DNA from 4 places in the Enterobacter sp. PL_is514 genome. Region 1 is predicted to be linked to each of the others. Evidence: predicted binding sites of a transcription regulator. Region 1 holds the regulator's gene; each other region holds the start of a gene.
The links. The regulator CRP, encoded in region 1, controls carbon source genes, mostly activating them, when cyclic AMP is high. The targets are predictions, from matches to a motif close to ATGTGANNNNNNTCACAT.
Positions count from the first base shown of each region.

Region 1 (5,301 bases):
CGAGCCGATCCAGGGTGAAGGCGGCGTGACTGCGGCAACCCCGGAATTCCTGAAAGGGCTGCGCGCGCTGTGCGACGAATATCAGGCGCTGCTGGTCTTTGATGAAGTGCAGTGCGGAATGGGACGTACCGGGGACCTGTTTGCCTATATGCACTACGGCGTGACGCCGGATATTCTGACCAGCGCCAAAGCGCTCGGCGGTGGATTCCCGGTAAGTGCGGTCCTGACGACGCAGGAGATCGCCTCCGCGTTCCACGTCGGTTCTCACGGCTCAACCTACGGCGGTAACCCGCTGGCGAGCGCCGTAGCGGGCGCCGCGTTCGACATCATCAACACGCCGGAGGTGTTGAACGGCGTTAGCGCGAAGCGCGAGCTGTTCGTAAAACACCTGCAAAAGATTGACGAGCAGTACGACGTGTTCAGCGAGATCCGCGGGATGGGACTGCTGATTGGCGCTGAGCTGAAGCCGCAGTACAAGGGACGCGCGCGTGATTTCCTGCATGCCGCCGCTCGCGAAGGGGTGATGGTGCTGAACGCCGGGCCGGACGTGATGCGCTTTGCGCCGTCGCTGGTGGTGGAAGATAAAGACATCGAAGACGGGTTAACCCGCTTTGCCGCCGCGGTCGCGAAGATCGTAAAAGGTTAATACGCCGTCCGCTTCAACCTGCGGGTTAGCCAAATCCCGTGATGCGGACGCTGACGCCATGCCACCGAAGAAATGGTGTGCATGGTGTTCAGATGCCCCAGTACGCGCTGCAAATGCTGCTCCAGGGTGCTCATTGGCCCGTGGGTTAACGTTTCCGGCGCTTCCAGAATGTTCGAATCTCCCGACTCACCCGGCGAGTCATATTCCAGACGCTGCTGACAGCGCTGCAGCGCAATTTCACACGACTGCAGGTAGCGCTGCGCCAGATCCGGCGTCAGCATCGTGTGCTCGCGCGCCAGCGTGGTCATGGCGTTAATATGCTCGACGATAAACTGGCTGTGCGTCACCCAGAGCTTCATGTCTGCCAGATAGTGCGAGTTAAAGCCCGGCTCCTGCATTGCCTGGTTGAGTGAGTTGAACAGGGCGTTGTGCGCCTGGTTGACCTTCATGCGCTGATAAGCCAGCGGAGAGGGCTGCGGGTCGTCGCTCAGGATCAGGCGAATGGCCTGCTGGTCGGCCTCCAGCGCGTCGTGGGCATTCTGGCGCAGCAGTCCGCTTTGCCACTGCGGCCAGAGCCAGACCATACCGCCGAAGGCAATCAGGCAGCCGATCAGGGTATCGATCAGCCTGGCGACAATAAACTGTTCGCCATTGAGCGTGAGTAGCTGCAGGGTGTATACCGCCGTCACCGTGAAGCCCACCATCGCCCAGCCGTAGTTTTTGCGGATAATCAGGTAGCTCACCAGCGTGATCGCCAGCATCCCTGCCAGGGTGTAGCCTTCCGGCACGTGGAAGTGCAGCGTCACGCCCGCGATGATCAGCCCGGCCATCGTTCCGCCAGCCCGATGCAGAATACGCACCCGCGTGGCGCCGTAGCCGTTCTGGGTGACAAACAGCACGGTCATTAAGATCCAGTAGGGTTTCGGCAGATGCAGCGCCATGCCCATCAGGCTGGCGGTACTGAGCATCACGCTAATTCGTGCGGCGTTGCGCAGGGCGGACGATTTAAGCGACAGATAGCTCCTGAGCGCGGGCAATAACGGCAGGCGTTTTTGCTTATCCGCCATCAGATCGCGCGGATAGAGCGGGCGCTGGGTGCGTAGCACGCGGGCGATGCGGCTGAAGTGCCAGGCGGCAAACTGGCCGACCGGGTTATCCGGATGCTGACGGGCGATTTTCTCCAGCGCGCCCAGCTGTTTTTCCATGTTAAAGCGTGTGGGGTAGCGGTGGTAAAGAATATCGTCTGCCAGCACCCGCAGACGTGCCGAGACGGTCTGCGCGTTCCAGCGGATCACCGCTTCGGCGTGGCTGCGCTCGACCAGCTTTTGCACCTCCTGCGGGTGGTGCAGGCTCACGGAGATATGCTCCTGCAGATCCAGGCCTACCTGGAAGGTGCGCAGCAGCCGTTTGTATTCGTGGTTCTTGTTGGCGGCGAGCATATGCAGCTGCTGATAGCACTGGCTTATCAGATCCACCACCTTCTGCTGGCGCGTCAGCAGGGGCGGTAAGGATTTTTCCGGATCGGTATGCTGGGTCAGCAGGGTGTATTTGGCTTCGCAGTAATCCGCAAGCTGCACATAGAGCAGGCTCAGGGATTCACGCAGCGGCTGCTCCCGCCACAGCCAGAACCAGAACCAGTTAAACAGGCCGTACCATAATGTCCCCAGGGCGTAGATCAGCAGCGGCTCCCACACCGGCATATTCCCGGCGAGGCTCAGCGTGAAAATGGCCGCAATCAGCGACGCGGGAAGCAGGCGGGCGTGCAGAGAACTGATTTCCGCCGTGACGCCGAGGGTCATCGCCAGCACGGTCAGGATCAGCGGCAGCGGAATATCACGAGCCAGTAAAAGCTGTACGGCGAGGCTACAGCCCGCAAACAGGCAGCCGCCGATAATCAGGCGTTTGAAAAAGCGCTTATGCGGCGTGTCCAGACCGGCGATGTTGCAGCAGGCAGGCACGAGGGAAAACAGCAGACCTTGCTGAAGATGTCCGAGGATCAGGCCTATGGCCACAGGAAGACACAACACCAGCGTTTGTCGCAGTGCGTAGTTAACTTCCGGGTGATAGATCAGCCTGCGCCACATGGGGAGTAGAGACAAAAACGGCGTGACACCTTGCGATGGCACGCCGTTTAAGCGGAATTAACGCGTTCCGTAAACCACGATGGTTTTACCGTGGGCAGAGATCAGGTTTTGATCTTCCAGCATTTTCAGGATACGGCCCACTGTTTCACGGGAGCAACCGACGATCTGACCAATTTCCTGACGGGTAATTTTAATTTGCATGCCGTCCGGGTGGGTCATAGCGTCTGGCTGTTTCGCCAGGTTCAGTAGGGTCTGTGCGATACGGCCTGTCACGTCCAGGAAGGCGAGGTTGCCCACTTTCTCTGAGGTGACCTGCAGACGGCGCGCCATCTGGGAAGAAAGACGCATCAGGATGTCAGGGTTAACCTGAATCAGCTGACGGAACTTCTTGTAAGAAATTTCAGCCACTTCACATGCTGTCTTTGCACGAACCCAGGCGCTACGTTCCTGGCCCTCTTCAAACAGGCCCAGTTCACCGATGAAATCGCCCTGGTTCAGATAAGAAAGGATCATCTCTTTCCCTTCTTCATCTTTGATCAGCACTGCCACCGAGCCTTTAACGATGTAATACAACGTTTCCGCTTTTTCACCCTGGTGAATCAGCGTGCTCTTTGATGGGTACTTATGAATGTGGCAATGAGACAAGAACCATTCGAGAGTCGGGTCTGTTTGCGGTTTGCCAAGCACCATGCGCTGTTATCCTCTGTTATAAGCTGTCACCAGAGTCATCAGATGCATCCGGACTCTGGGGTTGCAATCGAATTCTTACCCATACCCTGGGAAGTCGGCTACCGTAACGTTTCGCAGCCAGTAAAGTTTGATGTCCTCTGCATACATGTGTAACGTCAATGTATTACTGTAGCATCCAGAGTGTTTTAGCATAGCTTTCGCCGCGTGTCTCCTGGTGTCTCGCTTCAGCATGATGCAGGTCGCCTTCCATTGCGAGAAATGTAACGCACGCGTAATCTGTCACCAAAAATGCAACGTTGGAGTTTAAGAATATGCAAGCGCGCGTGAAATGGGTTGAAGGTTTAACGTTCCTGGGCGAGTCCGCGTCAGGACACCAGATTTTGATGGACGGTAACTCCGGCGATAAAGCGCCAAGCCCAATGGAAATGGTGCTGATGGCGGCAGGGGGATGCAGCGCCATTGACGTGGTGTCGATTCTGCAAAAAGGTCGTCATGACGTGACGGATTGTGAGGTTAAACTCACGTCAGAACGTCGCGAAGAGGCGCCACGCCTGTTCACCCATATTAATCTGCACTTTGTGGTCACCGGTAAAGAGTTGAAGGACGCAGCGGTCTCGCGTGCGGTGGATCTGTCTGCGGAGAAGTACTGCTCTGTGGCGTTAATGCTGGAGAAAGCGGTAAAAATCACGCATTCGTATGAAGTGATCGAGGCTTAATTATTGGGGCATCGTGCGTGTTGATGCCCTCACCCTAACCCTCTCCCACAGGGAGAGGGAACATGTTCACGCGATCTGCTTCCCTTCCATCAGTCGCTCCACCAGCGGCGTCATGATGAGCTCCATCGCCAGCCCCATTTTTCCGCCCGGCACGACTAACGTATTCATGTGCGAAATAAACGAGCCCTGCAGCATGGCCAGTAGCCAGGGGTAATCAATGCCTTCGAGATTGCGGAAATGGATCACCACAAAGCTCTCATCAAGGGACGGGATACTTTTGGCGGCAAACGGGTTGGAGGTGTCCACCGTCGGCACCCGCTGGAAGTTGATATGGGTGCGGGAGAACTGCGGTGTCAGGAAGTTGATGTAATCTTCCATGGAGCGCACCACCGAGTCCATCACCGCCTCTCGTGAATGGCCGCGCTCGCTCATGTCGCGCGTCAGCTTCTGGATCCACTCCAGGTTAACGATAGGGACCACGCCGACCAGCAGGTCCACGTGGCGCGCCACGTCGTGTTGAGGAGTGACCACGCCACCGTGCAATCCTTCGTAAAACAGCACGTCGGTGGGTTCCGGCAGCGGTTGCCACGGGGTGAACGTCCCCGGCACCTGATTCCAGGGAACGGCTTCATCATAGGTATGCAGATACTTGCGGGACTGCCCTTTGCCGCTCTGACCGTACTCTATAAAGGTTTGTTCCAGCAGGCCGAAGTCATTGGCTTCCGGGCCGAAATAGCTGATGTGTTTACCCAGATCGCGCGCTTTACGGATGGCCATATCCATCTCCGGACGCGTGTAGCGGTGAAAGCTGTCGCCTTCGACCTCCGCCGCACGAAGATTCAGCTGGGCGAAAATCTTGCGAAAGGCGAGGCTGGTGGTGGTGGTTCCCGCACCACTCGACCCCGTAACGGCAATAACCGGATGTCTGGCAGACATAGCAACTCCCTGACTGAAAAGGGTGGAAGATCAGCCGTGAAACGCGTTGCGGGGCATGATATTGACCGTCTCATGCAGTTCTGACCACACCAGCACCACGTCGCCGCTTTTCAGCTGGCGCTTTACATCGTTGACCTTTTGCTCAAGCGAGCGTTCCTGTTCACCATAATCGGTGCCTTCGCGTAATACAAAGCTTTCAATCAGATTATCGAGCGTTTCGGGAGCCAGA
Region 1 is NZ_JBVPGN010000029.1:21,576-26,876, reverse strand. It holds gene argD (bifunctional acetylornithine/succinyldiaminopimelate transaminase) at 1-646, shown strand, start outside; gene AC0TNG_RS08635 (YccS/YhfK family putative transporter) at 643-2,730, opposite strand; gene crp (cAMP-activated global transcriptional regulator CRP) at 2,788-3,420, opposite strand; gene AC0TNG_RS08625 (OsmC family protein) at 3,732-4,136, shown strand; gene AC0TNG_RS08620 (phosphoribulokinase) at 4,203-5,072, opposite strand; gene AC0TNG_RS08615 (YheU family protein) at 5,103-5,301, opposite strand, start outside.

Region 2 (5,301 bases), on a different contig from region 1:
GCCGCCTGCGCGGTGCCGATGGTGGATTTGGCGCCGATATACTCGGACATCAGCAGGATCCCGACAATAAACGCCGGCATCGCGCGGGAGCCTTCCATAAAATCGCCGGAGTTTTTACTGCGGATCCGGAAGGTCAGCCAGGTGGTGAAAAGGATGTAGGCAATAACAATGCCCACAATGATGAGGGTATCTTCAGCGGTAAAATTATTCATCTTTGCCTCTCTTCAGGGCGAGTGAATCCTGGGCACCTCAGGTACCCGGTATTCTTATTGACGAAACCAACACCGTTTAGTTAAGTGACGTTGTCACTATCCGGCGTATCTCCAGGCACTGCTGCTCGCTAAACGCCACGGCATATCGGCTCTCACCGACGTCTTCCCCCATGATCTGGAGCGCTTTTTTGACTGCGGCAGGGGAAAACGCCACGTTGTACAGGTCGGTGCGCAGTCGGGTGACGCTCTCCTGCGCAAGGCGGGAACCTTCAATGTCACCCGCGTTAAAGCGTGACCAGATGGCGTTGATGGCCGTCGGCGCCACGTTTGCCAGCCCGGAGATGCAGGCCGAACATCCGTCGATGAAGCCCTGGTGGATAAGCGAATCTGGGCCGTTGAGCACGTCGAATCCGTCCATGTCCCTCACCGCATTAAGGAATCCGCGCAGGCTTTCATAGCTCCCGGCACTGTCTTTAATACCGACGATGTTGGGATGTTCGGCCAGCGCGCGTGCGGTAGCGGGTTCAATGGTATTGCCGGTACGCGCTGGAATGTTGTACAGAAATACCGGTACGGCTAGCGCGTCGGCGATAGCGGTGTAGTGCGCGACGAGTTCAGACTGTTTCAGAGGAACGAAGTAAGGGGTAATGACGGAAACGGCATCGACACCCAGCGAGGCGATCTGTCTCCCCAGACGGATGGTTTCGCGGGTCGAAATTTCCCCAATGTGCGCCACGACCGGTGCGCGCCCGGCCACCGTTTCCACGCAGGTGCGGGTGACGGCGATTTTTTCTTCTTCGTTAAGCACGAAGAACTCGCCGTTTGTGCCGCCGCAGAAGATGCCGTTGCCAGCACTGAGTTGACGATCGATCTGTCGTTTCAGGCCCGACAGGTTCAGCGCGCCTTCCGTGTCAAAGGGGGTTACAACGGCCGTTAGCACGCCCCTGATGTTGTTACGCATTACACACTCCTTGGCTATTAATGTTGGGGAAACAGTGTCCGGTAAATCGCCTGCACCTCGTCGTGATTAACCTGACAGGGTGCATTGTTCATGAGCCGCTTAACGTTAAGGGCCGCATCACTGAGGGAGGCGATATCTTCACGGGGTACGCCCAGTGTCTCCAGGTTATCCGGAAGGTTGAGTCTGCGAACCAGCGCGGCAAAGTACTCCACCAGCGCGTGGGATTTTTCTTCGTCTGACAGCGACGTATCCGCGCCGGGCACCAAATCCCAGACTTGCGCAAATTTCGTCACGCAGTGGGGACGAATCACGCGCATGCAGGGCGCCAGCAGAATCGCGTTGGCCACCCCGTGAGGCAGGTGATATTTGCCGCCGAGTGGGTAGGACAGGGCGTGAACCAGGTGCGTGCCAGCATGTGCAATGGCGACCCCACCGTAGTAAGACGCCCACAGCATCTCCAGCTTCGCCAGCAGATTGCCCGGTTCGGCGCAGGCCGTTTCAATGTTGTTGAGCAGCTTAGACAGGCCCATCAGCGCGGCGTTATCGCTAACCGGATTAGCGACCGTTGAGGTGAAACACTCAATCAGATGGCACAGGGCATCAATCCCGGTGGATGAGGCAATGTGTGCGGGCATGCTGGTCGTCAGCTCCGGCAGCAGGGCGACGTAATCGGGCAGCAGGACGGGGGAGATGATGCCCACTTTCGTGCTTTGCTCCGGTATGGCCAGAATGGCATTCGGCGTCGCTTCCGATCCGGTTCCTGCAGTGGCCGGGATCAGCAGTGACGCGATGCGTGCCACCGGTTTTATGCCCGCGAGCAGGTTGTCCAGCCCCGGAGAAAGCGGGTGACAAAGTACTGAAAGCAATTTGGCTACATCCAGTACGCTACCGCCGCCGAGCCCGACGACCAGCCCAAACGTTCCCTTTAACGTCGAGAGCAGTTGGTTAACGTCGTGATGGGTGGGTTCAGGCGGGACATTGTCGATAATCGTGACGCCGCGCTGGTCCTCTTCGAGGATCGCGCGGATCTGCTTTGCTGCCTCCAGACGCGCAATATTGCCGTCCGTCACCAGCAGGATCTGCGTTTTATCAGTAAGTAATGGCCTGATGGCGGCGATGGCATTCGCCCCGCTAATCAGGGTGCTGTTGATCGTAACCACGCTTTTCTCCTGTCTCTGTATCCATGATTGATTTCGCTCAAGCAAGACGCTTCATGGTCATCGTGTGGCTAAATTTATAATTTATTCGCAAACTGATTAACTTGATCTTGCTCACATATAATCAATCATGATTGAATATAATCATTAACGGGAAAGGCTAACCCGAAGTGGGGATGAAAGTGAGCAATGTGAACAGAGAGGTCGTGGTCGTCGCCGATGACTTTACCGGCGCAAATGATGCCGGTGTCAGCCTGGCGCTGTGTGGCAAAAAAGTCAGCGTGGCGTTTCATACACCGTTTACCCAGGCGAGCGATGTGCTGATCGTTAACACCGATTCCCGGGCGCTGAAGGCATCGGAGGCGGCCGAAAGGGTGGCCGCACTCGGGGCTGAAATCGCGGATGCCCGCTGGCTCATTAAAAAGATGGATTCCACGTTGCGTGGCAATGCAGGAGCCGAATCTCAGGTTCTTAAGGCATTAAGCGGCAGGCGGCAGGTGATCGTGGCGCCGGCATACCCGTCAGCAGGGCGGATCACGCGGTACGGCAGGTGTCTGGTAAACGGCGTTCCGGTGAATGAAACCGAATTTGCCAGCGATCCCAAAACGCCTGTCCCGTCTGCCGCTATTGCTGACCTGTTTACCGGGGTGAGCGCTAAAAGCGTGACCGTGAAAACGCTCACTGCCGAACTTGCCCGAGGAACGGAATGGCTCATCGTGGATGCGCACACCGATGAGGAGATGGACGCCATTATCGATGCCGCGTTGGCCTGCTCACAGAGGCCGCTGCTGGTGGGCTCTGCCGGACTATGCGATGCGCTGGCCCGTCATCTGGCCCCGGTTCGGCGTAAACAACTGCTGGCCGTCGTCGGCTCGATGAGTGAGATCGCGCAACGACAGATTGCACTGGCGGTAAGCCAGGCGGACGTCTCGTCGGTACTCATTGATGTGAATGACGCGCTGCGCGGAGACACGTCCGGGTATCTCGAACAGATTGCGCAGGTACTTCAGTCTGGCCATCACTGCATTGTGCATACCTGTGCGGGCCACGAGGCCCGGCATCAGGTCGAGCAACTCTGCCAGCAGTATCGCGTCACCCGCGCAGGCCTGGGCGAAAAAATTTGTACGTTTTTAGGCGAACTGACCCGACAGGTGCTGGCGGCGCAGACGCCTGACGCGCTGTACGTCTCCGGTGGCGACGTGGCGATGGCTGTCGCGAGGGCACTGGATGCTCGGGGGTTTGAGATTACCGGGTGCGTCGCACAGTGCGTGCCAGCCGGAAAATTTCTGGGTTGTGGCTGGCAGCAGCCGGTAATGACCAAAGCAGGGGGCTTCGGAAACGAAGAGACGCTGCTTGAGGTGTTGCATTTTATCGAGGAGAGACTGAGTGACTAAAATTATTGCTGTAACCATGGGTGACCCGGCTGGCATTGGCCCGGAAATCATCATCAAATCCCTCACCGAGGGTGAGTTGTCAGGGGCACCTGTGGTGGTTGTGGGCTGCGCCAGAACGCTGCAGCGGGTGCTTGAGAAAGGAATCACCGGGCAGGCGGATATCCGCACTATCGACGCGGTCAGCGGCGCGCGCTTTGCCGCTGGCGTGATTAACGTGCTTGATGAACCGCTGGCCGATCCTGATGCACTGAAGCCGGGTATCGTTCAGGCTGAGGCCGGGGATCTGGCTTATCGCTGCGTGAAGCGTGCTACCGAACTGGCGATGGCGGGTGAGGTGAAGGCGATTGCAACGGCTCCCCTGAATAAAGAGGCGCTGCACCTGGCCGGGCATCTCTATCCGGGTCATACCGAGCTGCTGGCGCATCTGACCGACAGCAAAGATTACGCCATGGTGCTGTATACGGACAAACTGAAGGTGATTCACATCACGACCCACATTGCGTTGCGCAAATTCCTTGATACGCTCAATCAGGATCGGGTAAAAACCGTGATTGGGATTGCGGATAGATTCCTGAAACGCGTCGGCTTTCAACAACCGCGCATTGCGGTTGCCGGCGTTAACCCGCATGCGGGTGAAAACGGCCTGTTTGGCGATGAAGAGATCAAGATTGTCGGCCCGGCTGTCGACGCGATGAAAGCGCAGGGGTTAAACGTCACCGGACCGTGTCCACCGGATACGGTATTTATGCAATGCCACGAAGGTATGTATGACATGGTCGTTGCGATGTATCACGATCAAGGGCATATTCCGCTAAAATTACTCGGCTTTTATGACGGGGTGAATATCACCGCCGGCTTGCCGTTTATCCGTACCTCTGCGGACCACGGTACCGCATTCGATATTGCCTGGACCGGCAAAGCGAAGTCTGAGAGCATGACGGTGTCTATCCAGTTGGCTATGCAAATTACACGGGAATGATATGAAGGGATATAACCGGTTAGAGCAGATAATGGATTACCTGAAAGGGCACAATCTGGTGACGGTGGATCAGCTGGTGGCAATTACCGATGCCTCTCCGGCGACGATCCGCAGGGATTTGATAAAGCTCGATCAGGAAGGTGTCATTAGCCGTACCCATGGCGGCGTTACCCTTAACCGGTTTATTCCTTCCCAGCCCACAACGCATGAAAAAATGCAGCGCAGTCTGGCAGAAAAACACGCCATCGCCAGCGCGGCGGCAAGCTTTGTTAAAGCGGGCGACGCCATTGTTCTTGATGCTGGCACCACGATGATTGAACTCGCTCGCCAACTTACGCATCTGCCGCTTCGCGTCATCACCAGCGACTTGCACATCGCGCTGTTTCTCTCGGAATTCCGTCAGATTGAAGTGACGATAATTGGCGGGCGTATTGATGATTCAAGTCAGTCCTGCATCGGTGAGCACGGGCGTCGCTTGCTGCAGAACGTGTGGCCAGACGTGGCTTTCGTTAGCTGTAACGGATGGGATATCACCCGCGGCATTACCTCACCAACGGAAGAGAAGGCTGCCTTAAAGCGGGATCTGATTGCCAATGCA
Region 2 is NZ_JBVPGN010000034.1:500,686-505,986, forward strand. It holds gene AC0TNG_RS18000 (sodium:solute symporter family protein) at 1-212, opposite strand, end outside; gene AC0TNG_RS18005 (dihydrodipicolinate synthase family protein) at 289-1,173, opposite strand; gene AC0TNG_RS18010 (iron-containing alcohol dehydrogenase) at 1,191-2,333, opposite strand; gene dtnK (D-threonate kinase) at 2,507-3,724, shown strand; gene AC0TNG_RS18020 (D-threonate 4-phosphate dehydrogenase) at 3,717-4,703, shown strand; gene AC0TNG_RS18025 (DeoR/GlpR family DNA-binding transcription regulator) at 4,705-5,301, shown strand, end outside.
Region 2: the regulator CRP is predicted to act here: its motif matches at 2,433-2,450, upstream of AC0TNG_RS18010 (iron-containing alcohol dehydrogenase).

Region 3 (5,301 bases), on a different contig from region 1:
ATAAACAAGGAGAAAATGGCGCCGCGCGGGGTATTATCGGCAACTTCTATCGCGCCGCCAGCCTGTGTGACATAGCTTTCGATCAGATACAGGCCAATCCCATGATCGCCGCGTGTTTTGGTGGTGATGCCGCGTTCAAAGATCCGGTCACGGATCTCCGGTGTAATGCCAACGCCCTGGTCGGCGACTTCAATAATCAGCTCCTGGTCGCTGAGTTTTATCAGCACTTCTACCGGCGCATGGGGAAGCGGCGATCGCTGCGTCGCTTCGATGGCGTTATCCAGCAGGTTGCCAATAATTGAAATCAGCTCTTGCTCCCCTAACGGCAGGAACGGCCTGTCCAGCCGACATGCCGGGTCGAAACTCAGTTCGACGCCTTTCTCCCGCGCGCGGGCGGCTTTCCCCAGCAGCAGGCCGCACAGGGTCGGGGAGCTGAAGCGCGAAGAGATAAAGTCCAGCAGCTCCTGGGCATGCTCCGACTGCGCCTGAATGTAGCCAATGGCTTCCTCATAGCGGCCCATATGCAGCAGGCCGGAGAGCGTGGTCATTCGGTTTAACTGCTCATGGCGCATAATACGCAGGTTATCGACATAGCGTTTTACCTGGCTGAGCTGGGCGCTCAGCGAGTCGATTTCGTTGCGATCGCGGAAGGTGATCACCCACCCCTGCAGCGACCCCTCAAGCATGATGTGCACCCGGCTGGCAATTACCGTGAGATCGTTAAAACGGCAAATCTCGTCATGGGTATCTTTCGCCAGCATCGTCTGCGTGTCGAAGAACGGGACCGGATCGATAACCTGGCTTATCAGCTGCCCGCGCAGCTCACGGGCCGGCTGGCTCAGACCCAGCAGCTTGCGCGCCGCCTGGTTGATCACTTCAATCCGCCGCCGATCGTCAATGGCAATCACCCCTTCATAAATAGACTCCATTAACGCCTTCTGCTGGCGCACCAGCAGCCCGATTTCTCGCGGCTCAAGAGAGAAGATCTGCTTCTTGATGCTGCGAGTAAAGAACCAGGAGAAGATAAAGAGAGCGATCAGCAGCAGCACGGCGGCAATCAGGATATTGACCACCTTACTGACGGTAATGGTGTCCAGGTAGCTGGTGAGATAGCCGACCGAAACAATGCCGACCACCTGTCCGGCAGCGTTGAAGATGGGGGCCTTACTGCGCAGCGAAATACCCAACCCGCCTTTGCGAATGGTGGTGGTGCTTTTACCCTGCAATACGGCTTCGTTGTCTCCGCCAACCAGGGTTGTGCCCACTCTGTCGGCAAAGACGGAGTGAAAAAGATGCTGACCCTTATTATCACCAATCACAATAAAGCTGGCGTCACTGTGCGCAGAAATCTTCTGCATAAAATCATGGATGGCGCTGATATTTTTTTGTTCAACTTCATTACGCAATGTCGGAATAAGCGCAATTTCTTCAGCCTGTATTTTGGCTCGCGTACTCATTTCCTGATATAGCTGTTTCCCGACGTCGGCATAATAATATCCGCCCAGTAACGCAAAAAGTACTGAGAAAAAGGCAACCAGCGAAATAAACAACTTGATCTGGAAAGAGACTTTCATAACTATCACGCAAGGTAGCAGCAAAGATCGCCAATATATCATCTTTTTTCACGCGGACGCCCGCTTTGCCGAAAACTTGTGATCCCTTGCACAGCGGGCGCTGTAAAAGCGTTATCCTAAAGTCTGCCGTGCCTCTGGCTGCATGAACAAATGTTATTTGTTTGTTCGATTCGGAAAAGAAACCATAAAAACCACGCTAATAAATAAGGTGTAAATCACATTAAATAAAAGAAACCATTAAAACCATAGCTGCCATTAAAACTTCGCTTTTAATATGCCATTCCTCACATAAAGTAAGCCTTTGTGACTCTAAGCTGAACGCACAAAATAACCAAGGGGCTTATTATGAGCACAACTGACGATTCTTTCTCTGTTACCCACGACCCGATTGAAATTCAGCGACCTTCGCTCAAAGAGCGTTGGTGGCATATTATGGATACCTGGAAAATTGGGATTATTCCTCTGCCGCTGTTCGTTCTGGCGGGCGCGCTGATCGCGATTGATTGCCTGGGCGGAAAACTGCCGAGCGATATCGTGGTGATGGTGGCAACGCTGGCCTTCTTCGGCTTTGCCTGCGGCGAGTTTGGCAAACGCCTGCCGATTGTCGGCAAGCTCGGCGCGGCGGCGATTTGCGCCACCTTTATTCCTTCCGCGCTGGTCTATTACGGCCTGCTGCCGGACGTGGTGGTCGAGTCCACCACCAAGTTCTACAAATCCACCAACATTCTCTATCTCTATATCTGCTGCATTATTGTCGGCAGCATCATGAGCATGAACCGCACGGTGCTGATTCAGGGCTTCCTGCGCATCTTCTTCCCGATGCTGTGCGGCGAAATCGTCGGCATGCTGGTGGGGATGGGCGTCGGCCTGGCGCTGGGTCTTGAGCCGTTCCAGATCTTCTTCTTTATCATTCTGCCTATTATGGCGGGCGGCGTCGGGGAAGGGGCGATCCCGCTTTCCATCGGCTATGCCACCTTACTGCACATGGACCAGGGCGTGGCGCTCGGCCGCGTGTTGCCGATGGTGATGCTCGGCGGTCTGACAGCGATCATCATCTCCGGCTGCCTGAACCAGCTCGGTAAACGCTTCCCGCACCTGACCGGTGAAGGCCAGCTGATGCCTAACCGCGCCAATGCCGATACCACCGTCTCTCAGCCTGCGTTCTCCGGCAAAGCGGATGTGACCACTATCGCCTCCGGCGCGCTGCTGGCGGTGCTGCTCTATATGCTGGGCATGCTCGGCCACAAGCTGATTGGTCTGCCTGCTCCGGTCGGCATGCTGTTTATGGCGGTGCTGGTGAAGCTCTGCAACGGCGCCTCTCCACGCCTGCTGGAAGGTTCTCAGGTGGTGTACAAATTCTTCCAGACTTCTGTGACCTACCCGATCCTCTTCGCCGTTGGCGTGGCCATCACCCCATGGCATGAACTGGTGGCGGCGTTCACCGTCAGCAACCTGCTGGTGATTGTCAGCACCGTTTCTGCACTGGTCGCCACCGGCTTCTTCGTCGGCAAAAAGATTGGTATGCACCCGATTGATGTCGCCATCGTCTCCTGCTGCCAGAGCGGCCAGGGCGGTACCGGCGACGTGGCGATCCTGACCGCAGGCAACCGCATGAGCCTGATGCCGTTCGCCCAGATTGCTACCCGTATCGGCGGGGCGATTAACGTCTCTGTCTCACTGCTGATTCTGGGCAACTTCCTCGTTTAAGTTTTCAGGAAAGAACAATGAAACTCGCAAGCTTTTTATACCAGGGAAAACGCAGCTACGGCATCGTCCAGGCCGACGGCGTGATTGATTTAGGCCGCCGTCTGGGCGACCGCTACAGCGACCTCAAGGCGCTGCTGCAGGGCAACGGGCTGGCGCAGGCCACCCGCTACCTGAACGATGCCGTGGACGTGCCGATGAGCGCCATCACCTTCTTACCGGTGATTGAGCAGCCGGAAAAAATCCTCTGCGTGGGCATGAACTACGCCGACAAGCGCAAAGAGTTTGACCAGCACAACCCGGCCCCAACGCTGTTTGTCCGCTTCCCTGATTCACAGACCGGCCACAACGAGCCGGTGCTGAAGCCGCGCCACTCCAGCGAATTCGACTACGAAGGCGAGCTGGCGGTGATCATCGGTAAAGGCGGGGAGAACATCAGCCGTGATGACGCCCTGCGCCACGTGGCGGGCTACAGCTGCTACATGGACGGCTCCGCCCGCGACTGGCAGCACACCTGGTTTACAGCCGGTAAAAACTGGCGTCAGACCGGCGCGTTCGGCCCGTGGATGGCAACGGCCGATGAGATCCCGGATCCGCACAGGCTTGCAATCCGCACCTGGCTGAACGGCCGCATGGTGCAGGAAGACAACACCAGCAGCATGATCCACAAGGTTGCGGAGCTGATTGAGTACATCAGCACCTTTACCCGCTTAAGCCCGGGCGATGTGATCATCACCGGATCCCCGGGCGGCGTGGGTAAAAAGCGTAACCCGCCGCTGTTTATGAAAGAGGGCGACCGCATTGAGGTGGAGATCGAGCATATCGGTCATCTGAGCAACGTGATCGTGGAAGCGCCAGCCGTCGGGCTTGCGGCGGCACACTGAGTAAGGCGGCATGAACAGTCAACCCATCGATTTTCGCCACACCCTCGTGGCGAAGCATCCGGAACGCTTAAGCCAGATCCGTTACCTGCTGGCAGACAGCGGCCTTGGCCTGGACAACGACATCACGCTGTTTGTCGAAGCCTGGTCAGGCCCGCAGCTGGTGGGTTGCGCAGGGCTTGCCGCCAACGTCATCAAGTGCGTGGCGGTCAACGAGCAGCTTCGCGGCGAGAACCTCAGCGCGCGGCTGCTGGCAGAGGTGGAACATGCGGCGCTGGAGCGCGGCCATTTTCACCTCTTCCTCTGCACCCGTCCGTGCAACCGGGAGCGCTTTGCCCGCAGCGGCTTCTGGCCGATTGCCCAGAGCGGGAACAACGCCGTGCTGATGGAGAACACCCCGCAGGGGATCGAGCGCTACTGCCGCTCTCTGCGCGCGAACCGCAGGTGCGGGGAGAAGATTGGCGCCATCGTGATGAACGCCAATCCGTTCACCCTCGGCCACCGCCATCTGGTGGAGCAGGCGGCGGCGCAGTGCGACGCCCTGCACCTGTTCGTGGTGCGCGAAGACGCGTCGTTCTTCCCGTTCAGCGCGCGCCTCGAGATGGTGCGCGCGGGCGTGGCGCATCTGCCCAGCGTCGTGGTGCATGAAGGCTCACAGTACATCATATCTCGTGCCACGTTTCCGGCCTACTTCCTGAAGGAGACCGGCAAAGTGCAGCAGGCGTGGAGCGAGATCGACGTGCTGATCTTCCGGGACTTTATCGCCCCGGCGCTCGGCATCACGCACCGCTTCATCGGCTCGGAGCCGTTCTGCGATATCACCCGCCAGTACAACCAGACGCTGCACGACCTGCTGGCCTCGCATATCGAGGTGGTGGAGATGCCGCGCATCAAGGCCACCGGCAACGCCATATCGGCGTCCGAAGTGCGCCGATTACTGAAGACACAGCAGTTTTCCCGGATCCGGGAGATTGTCCCGGACTCCACCTTCGCGCATCTCGAAACGCATTACCGTGCGAGTGCGGAAGTCGCTTAACTACCAGGAATTTATCATGAAAATTGTAAGGGAGGCGCTGGCCGGAACGCAGGAGTCCAGCGACCTGATGGTGAAAATCGCTCCCGCTCACGGCGAGCTGGAGATC
Region 3 is NZ_JBVPGN010000027.1:308,857-314,157, forward strand. It holds gene AC0TNG_RS05635 (ATP-binding protein) at 1-1,574, opposite strand, end outside; gene AC0TNG_RS05640 (2-hydroxycarboxylate transporter family protein) at 1,920-3,281, shown strand; gene AC0TNG_RS05645 (fumarylacetoacetate hydrolase family protein) at 3,299-4,162, shown strand; gene citC ([citrate (pro-3S)-lyase] ligase) at 4,173-5,195, shown strand; gene citD (citrate lyase acyl carrier protein) at 5,212-5,301, shown strand, end outside.
Region 3: the regulator CRP is predicted to act here: its motif matches at 1,778-1,795, upstream of AC0TNG_RS05640 (2-hydroxycarboxylate transporter family protein).

Region 4 (5,301 bases), on a different contig from region 1:
GCGGCTTTTATCGGAATGCCTGTGGGGATGCTCTTAAATTAGCGGCAATGGCAACAAAGGTGATACATCTCTTTCAAAAGACATTATAAAATTGCCAGCGAAACGAATTCCAAAAGCCAGGCTATGCTGAGATCAGAGTCACGGTGGTTACTGCCCGTAATTGTGCTCATAGACATCGGTAAACGTGCTGTTACAATCGCTTGCACGTTTACAGACGGAGCGTCAACGGCTCCGTTACGGATGGCAATCAACGATAGCCATACTGAACAGGGAGATATTTATGAAACTTCGGCTGTCGGCGCTTGCGCTGGGCGCGACGATGCTTGTGGGCTGCGCCAGCTCCGGTGAGCAAACGGGACGCTCCGATCCTCTCGAAGGATTTAACCGCTCAATGTATAGCTTCAACTACAACGTGCTGGACCCGTATGTGGTTCGCCCGGTGGCAGTAGCATGGCGCGATTATGTTCCACAGCCCGCGCGTAACGGATTAAGTAACTTTACCAGCAACCTCGAAGAGCCTGCGGTAATGGTGAACTATTTCCTGCAGGGCGATCCGTATCAGGGGATGGTGCACTTTACTCGCTTCTTCCTGAACTCCATTCTGGGGATGGGCGGCTTTATTGATGTCGCAGGTATGGCGAACCCGAAACTGCAGCGTGAACAGCCGCACCGTTTTGGTAGTACGCTGGGGCATTATGGCGTCGGTTACGGCCCTTACGTTCATCTGCCGTTCTATGGCAGCTTCACCGTGCGTGATGACGGCGGCGATATGGTCGATACGCTATATCCGGTTCTGTCGTGGCTGACCTGGCCGCTTTCTGTGGGTAAATGGACGGTGGAAGGGATTGAAACCCGCGCGCAACTGCTCGACTCTGATGGTCTGCTGCGCCAGTCTTCTGACCCGTACATTATGGTGCGTGAAGCGTACTTCCAGAATCATGACTTTATCGCCAACGGCGGTAAGCTGAAGCCGGAAGAGAATCCAAACGCGAAGGCTATCGAAAACGAACTAAAAGATATCGATTCACAGTAAATAAAAAAGGTGAGCAATGCTCACCTTTTTTGATTCCAGTACGATTAGAACGCGTAGTTGAAGTTCGTACCGAACAGCCAGGCTTTACCTTCAGAGGTAAACTCGTAAGGGCCTTCCTGGAACGTCACTTTCTGACCGTGCATATAAGAAACGCCCGCATCGATGGATGCATTCTCGTTGAACGCATATGTCGCGCCTGCACTTAACCAGAAGCGGTCCTGATCCGGAATCGAAATGGAACGCTTGTCTGCCGGAACCGGGCTGTCGTCAAATGCGATACCGGAGCGGAAAGTCCAGTTTTTATCGTAGTAGTAGGTGGTACCCAGCGCAATACGATAGGCGTCGTGGAAGCTTTCGTCCTTATAGAACAGCGTTTGACCATTGGTTCCGGTCGCTTTCAGCTCCTGGAACTGGCTCCAGCTGGTATAGGCCAGGCTATAGTGAATAGCCCATTGTGGTGCAACGCGGTTGTAACCGGACACTTCCCACATTTCTGGCAAATGCAGCGACAGTGAACCTGGAACGGTCTGGTTTGACGTTCCCCAAGGAATGGTGGTACCTGCACCGGGAACCAGGTTGTTCACAGGCTTCAGGATGCCGCTCTTGTAATCGCCGTCGAAGTCAATTTTCACTTCGGAACGATAGGTCAGACCCCAGCGGTTGTTTTTATCCAGTTCGTACAGGATACCGGCGTTCCAGCCATAGCCCCACTCATCACCTTCAAGGCTGGCAATTTTATTGCTGTTTTTTGGCAGGCGAGCAGTCTGTTCCCCGGAATAACGTTCGATTTTGGCATCGGCGTAGACGGCATCAAAGCCCAGGCCAAAACTCCAGTTATCGTTCAGGCGATACGCACCGCTCAGGTTGAGGTTCATCGTGGTAAGGTCTGTTTTACCGCCGTATTCACCTGCCGGGTAGTTGTTATTGAACTCGGTAGCAAGGCCGTAATTAGACGTTACGGATGCACCCCAGCCAAACTGTTCATTGATAGGCGCAACGAAGTGCAGGTTAGGGATCCATGCCGTTGGGGCAATATTGTCCGCCTTAAGACTCGCACCCGTATAAGGCGACTTACCGGAAATGTTTACATCAGGATCGATATAAACCGCACCGGCTGAGAAGGTCGGACGATCAAACATCATGATCAATGCAGGGTTACGACTCGCGTTACCTGCATCATCAGCAATAGCGCCTTCCCCAGAATATGCGCGGCCAAGGCCAGAGGAAGAAAATTCGTTTAACTGAAAGCCCGCTGACCATGCGGAAGTGGAGACGAGTGCCACTGCGACTGCCAGCGCAGTCTTGTTGAACAGGGTTTTCTGGCTCATGACCATAACCTCATTGAGTTATTTTTATTCAATAATTGTTACATACCGTAACAGGAGCGCGAAGTGTAGGGTCTGAGGTATGACAGACAAATCAGACCAGTGGCCAGAGTATAGGTCTGACCAGCCGGAATGTTGCAAGTTTGTTTATTAATATTTTCAAACATGTTTCGTGAAACGAGATCTGGTTGGCAAAATTGTGACCATCGAGACTCACCCAAAAGGGTGGTTTTTGTTTTAGATCATTTTTTAGTGTGATATTGGTCACTTATCCGATTTTGCGCCATTAACGGCTGGAGAGAGCCCGCGCCGGGGCGTAAAATAGCAGCATCGTGTTTATCTCGCGCGCTGCGCGAATACAGAGGAAATTGAGCTATGAGTAAATGCAGTGCTGATGAAACCCCGGTTTGCTGCTGTATGGATGTTGGGACCATCATGGACAACACCGATTGCACCGCCTCTTACAGCCGCGTATTCACCAACCGTGCCGAAGCGGAAGAGACCCTGACTGCGCTGAGCAAGCGTGCGCGTGACGTTGAATCCGATCCTTGTGAAATCAAGTCTACCTTTACCGAAGTGGAAGGCGGCGTGAAGCTGGACATCGACTTTGTTTTCGCCTGTGAAGCTGAAACCCTGATTTTCCAGTTAGGCCTGCGTTAATTTCTGCGGACTGATGCCCTCACCCCGACCCTCTCCCACGGGAGAGGGCGCAAACATTAAAAACGGTAACCTACGGGTTACCGTTTTGCTTTTACCTTGCGCACCCGGCAACATACCGCACAAATGCCCCTGCCATGCAGGGGCATTTTCTTTTTCTTCTCTGTGTTTTAGCTCGCACTTTTTCGTTTCCCCGATTGGCTGAATGTAAAAAAATGGTTAAGACTATTATCAGGTCAGACCACTTTGAGTTTGCAAAAATTTTTTACAGGGGAGTGTTATGAGTCAGGCATTACCGCTTATTACCCGTCAGGGCGATCGCATTGCCATAGTCAGTGGATTGCGCACGCCATTTGCGCGTCAGGCAACGGCGTTTCATGGCATACCGGCCGTCGACCTGGGGAAAATGGTAGTGGGGGAGATGCTGGCTCGCAGCGAAATTCCGCCTGAGGTCATCGAACAGCTGGTTTTCGGCCAGGTTGTGCAGATGCCTGAAGCCCCCAACATTGCGCGGGAAATCGTCCTCGGTACCGGGATGAACGTGCATACCGATGCCTATAGCGTCAGCCGCGCCTGCGCAACCAGTTTCCAGGCCGTGGCGAACGTCGCCGAAAGCCTGATGGCGGGGACTATCCGCGCCGGGATTGCGGGCGGGGCGGACTCCTCTTCGGTACTGCCGATTGGGGTCAGTAAAAAGCTGGCGCGTATCCTGGTCGATGCTAACAAAGCCCGTACGACGGGTCAGAAACTCAAACTCTTCTCGCGTTTACGTCTGCGCGATCTGATGCCCGTGCCACCTGCCGTAGCGGAATATTCCACCGGTCTGCGCATGGGCGATACCGCCGAGCAGATGGCGAAAACCTACGGCATTACCCGTGAACAGCAGGATGCGCTGGCGCATCGCTCGCATCAGCTTGCGGCAAAAGCCTGGTCGGAAGGCAAGCTGACCGACGAGGTCATGACCGCCTACATTCCACCCTATCGCGAACCGCTTGCGGAAGATAACAATATTCGCGGCACCTCGACGCTGGCAGATTACGCCAAACTGCGCCCGGCGTTTGACCGCAAGCACGGCACGGTGACGGCGGCGAACAGTACGCCGCTGACGGACGGGGCTGCCGCCGTGATCCTGATGACCGAATCCCGTGCGAAGGAGCTGGGCATTACTCCCCTCGGCTATTTACGCAGCTATGCCTTCACCGCCATTGACGTCTGGCAGGACATGCTATTAGGTCCGGCATGGTCCACGCCGCTGGCGCTGGAGCGTGCGGGGCTAACGCTGGCTGATTTAACCCTGATTGATATGCACGAAGCATTTGCCGCGCAAACCCTGGCCAATGTCCAATTGCTGGCAAGCGAGCGTTTCGCCCGCGATGTGCTGGGCCGCGCCCATGCCACGGGTGAAGTGGATCAGAGCAAATTCAACGTGCTGGGCGGCTCTATCGCTTATGGTCATCCGTTTGCTGCCACCGGCGCGCGAATGATCACGCAAACATTACATGAACTTCGTCGCCGTGGCGGCGGGTTTGGCCTTGTTACCGCCTGTGCGGCGGGCGGCCTTGGTGCAGCAATGGTTCTGGAGGCTGAATAATGGATATGCCATCTGCATTTAATCTGACGGTTCGCCTCGATAACGTGGCCGTTATCACTATTGATGTGCCTGATGAAAAGATGAATACCCTGAAGGCCGAATTTGGTGTTCAGGTGCGCGCGATGCTAAAGCAGATCCGCGAGAACAAAGCCATTCGCGGCCTGGTGTTTATCTCTGCCAAACCCGACAACTTTATAGCCGGGGCGGATATCAACATGATCGCCCGGGCGCAAAGCGCGCTGGAAGCCGAAGAGCTGGCGCGTCAGGGCCAGCAGGTCATGGCGGAGATAAACGGCCTGCCGATCCCGGTTATCGCCGCGATCCACGGGGCGTGTCTGGGCGGCGGGCTGGAGCTTGCGCTGGCGTGCCACAGCCGTATATGTACCGACGATCCGAAAACCATTCTGGGTCTGCCTGAAGTGCAGCTGGGCTTGCTGCCAGGCTCCGGCGGAACGCAACGACTGCCGCGCCTGGTGGGCGTCAGCACGGCGCTGGAGATGATCTTAACCGGTAAACAGCTGCGCGCCCGTCAGGCGCTGAAGGCTGGTCTGGTCGATGACATCGTGCCTCACTCCATTTTGCTGGAGGCCGCGGTTGAGCTTGCGCTGAAAGGGCGTCAGGCAAGACGGCCTCTGCCGGTACGCGAGCGCGTGCTGGCAGGGCCACTGGGCAGAACGCTCCTGTTCAACATGGTG
Region 4 is NZ_JBVPGN010000030.1:98,419-103,719, reverse strand. It holds gene mlaA (phospholipid-binding lipoprotein MlaA) at 281-1,033, shown strand; gene fadL (long-chain fatty acid transporter FadL) at 1,078-2,361, opposite strand; gene AC0TNG_RS09740 (YfcZ/YiiS family protein) at 2,734-3,018, shown strand; gene fadI (acetyl-CoA C-acyltransferase FadI) at 3,296-4,606, shown strand; gene fadJ (fatty acid oxidation complex subunit alpha FadJ) at 4,606-5,301, shown strand, end outside.
Region 4: the regulator CRP is predicted to act here: its motif matches at 2,611-2,628, upstream of AC0TNG_RS09740 (YfcZ/YiiS family protein).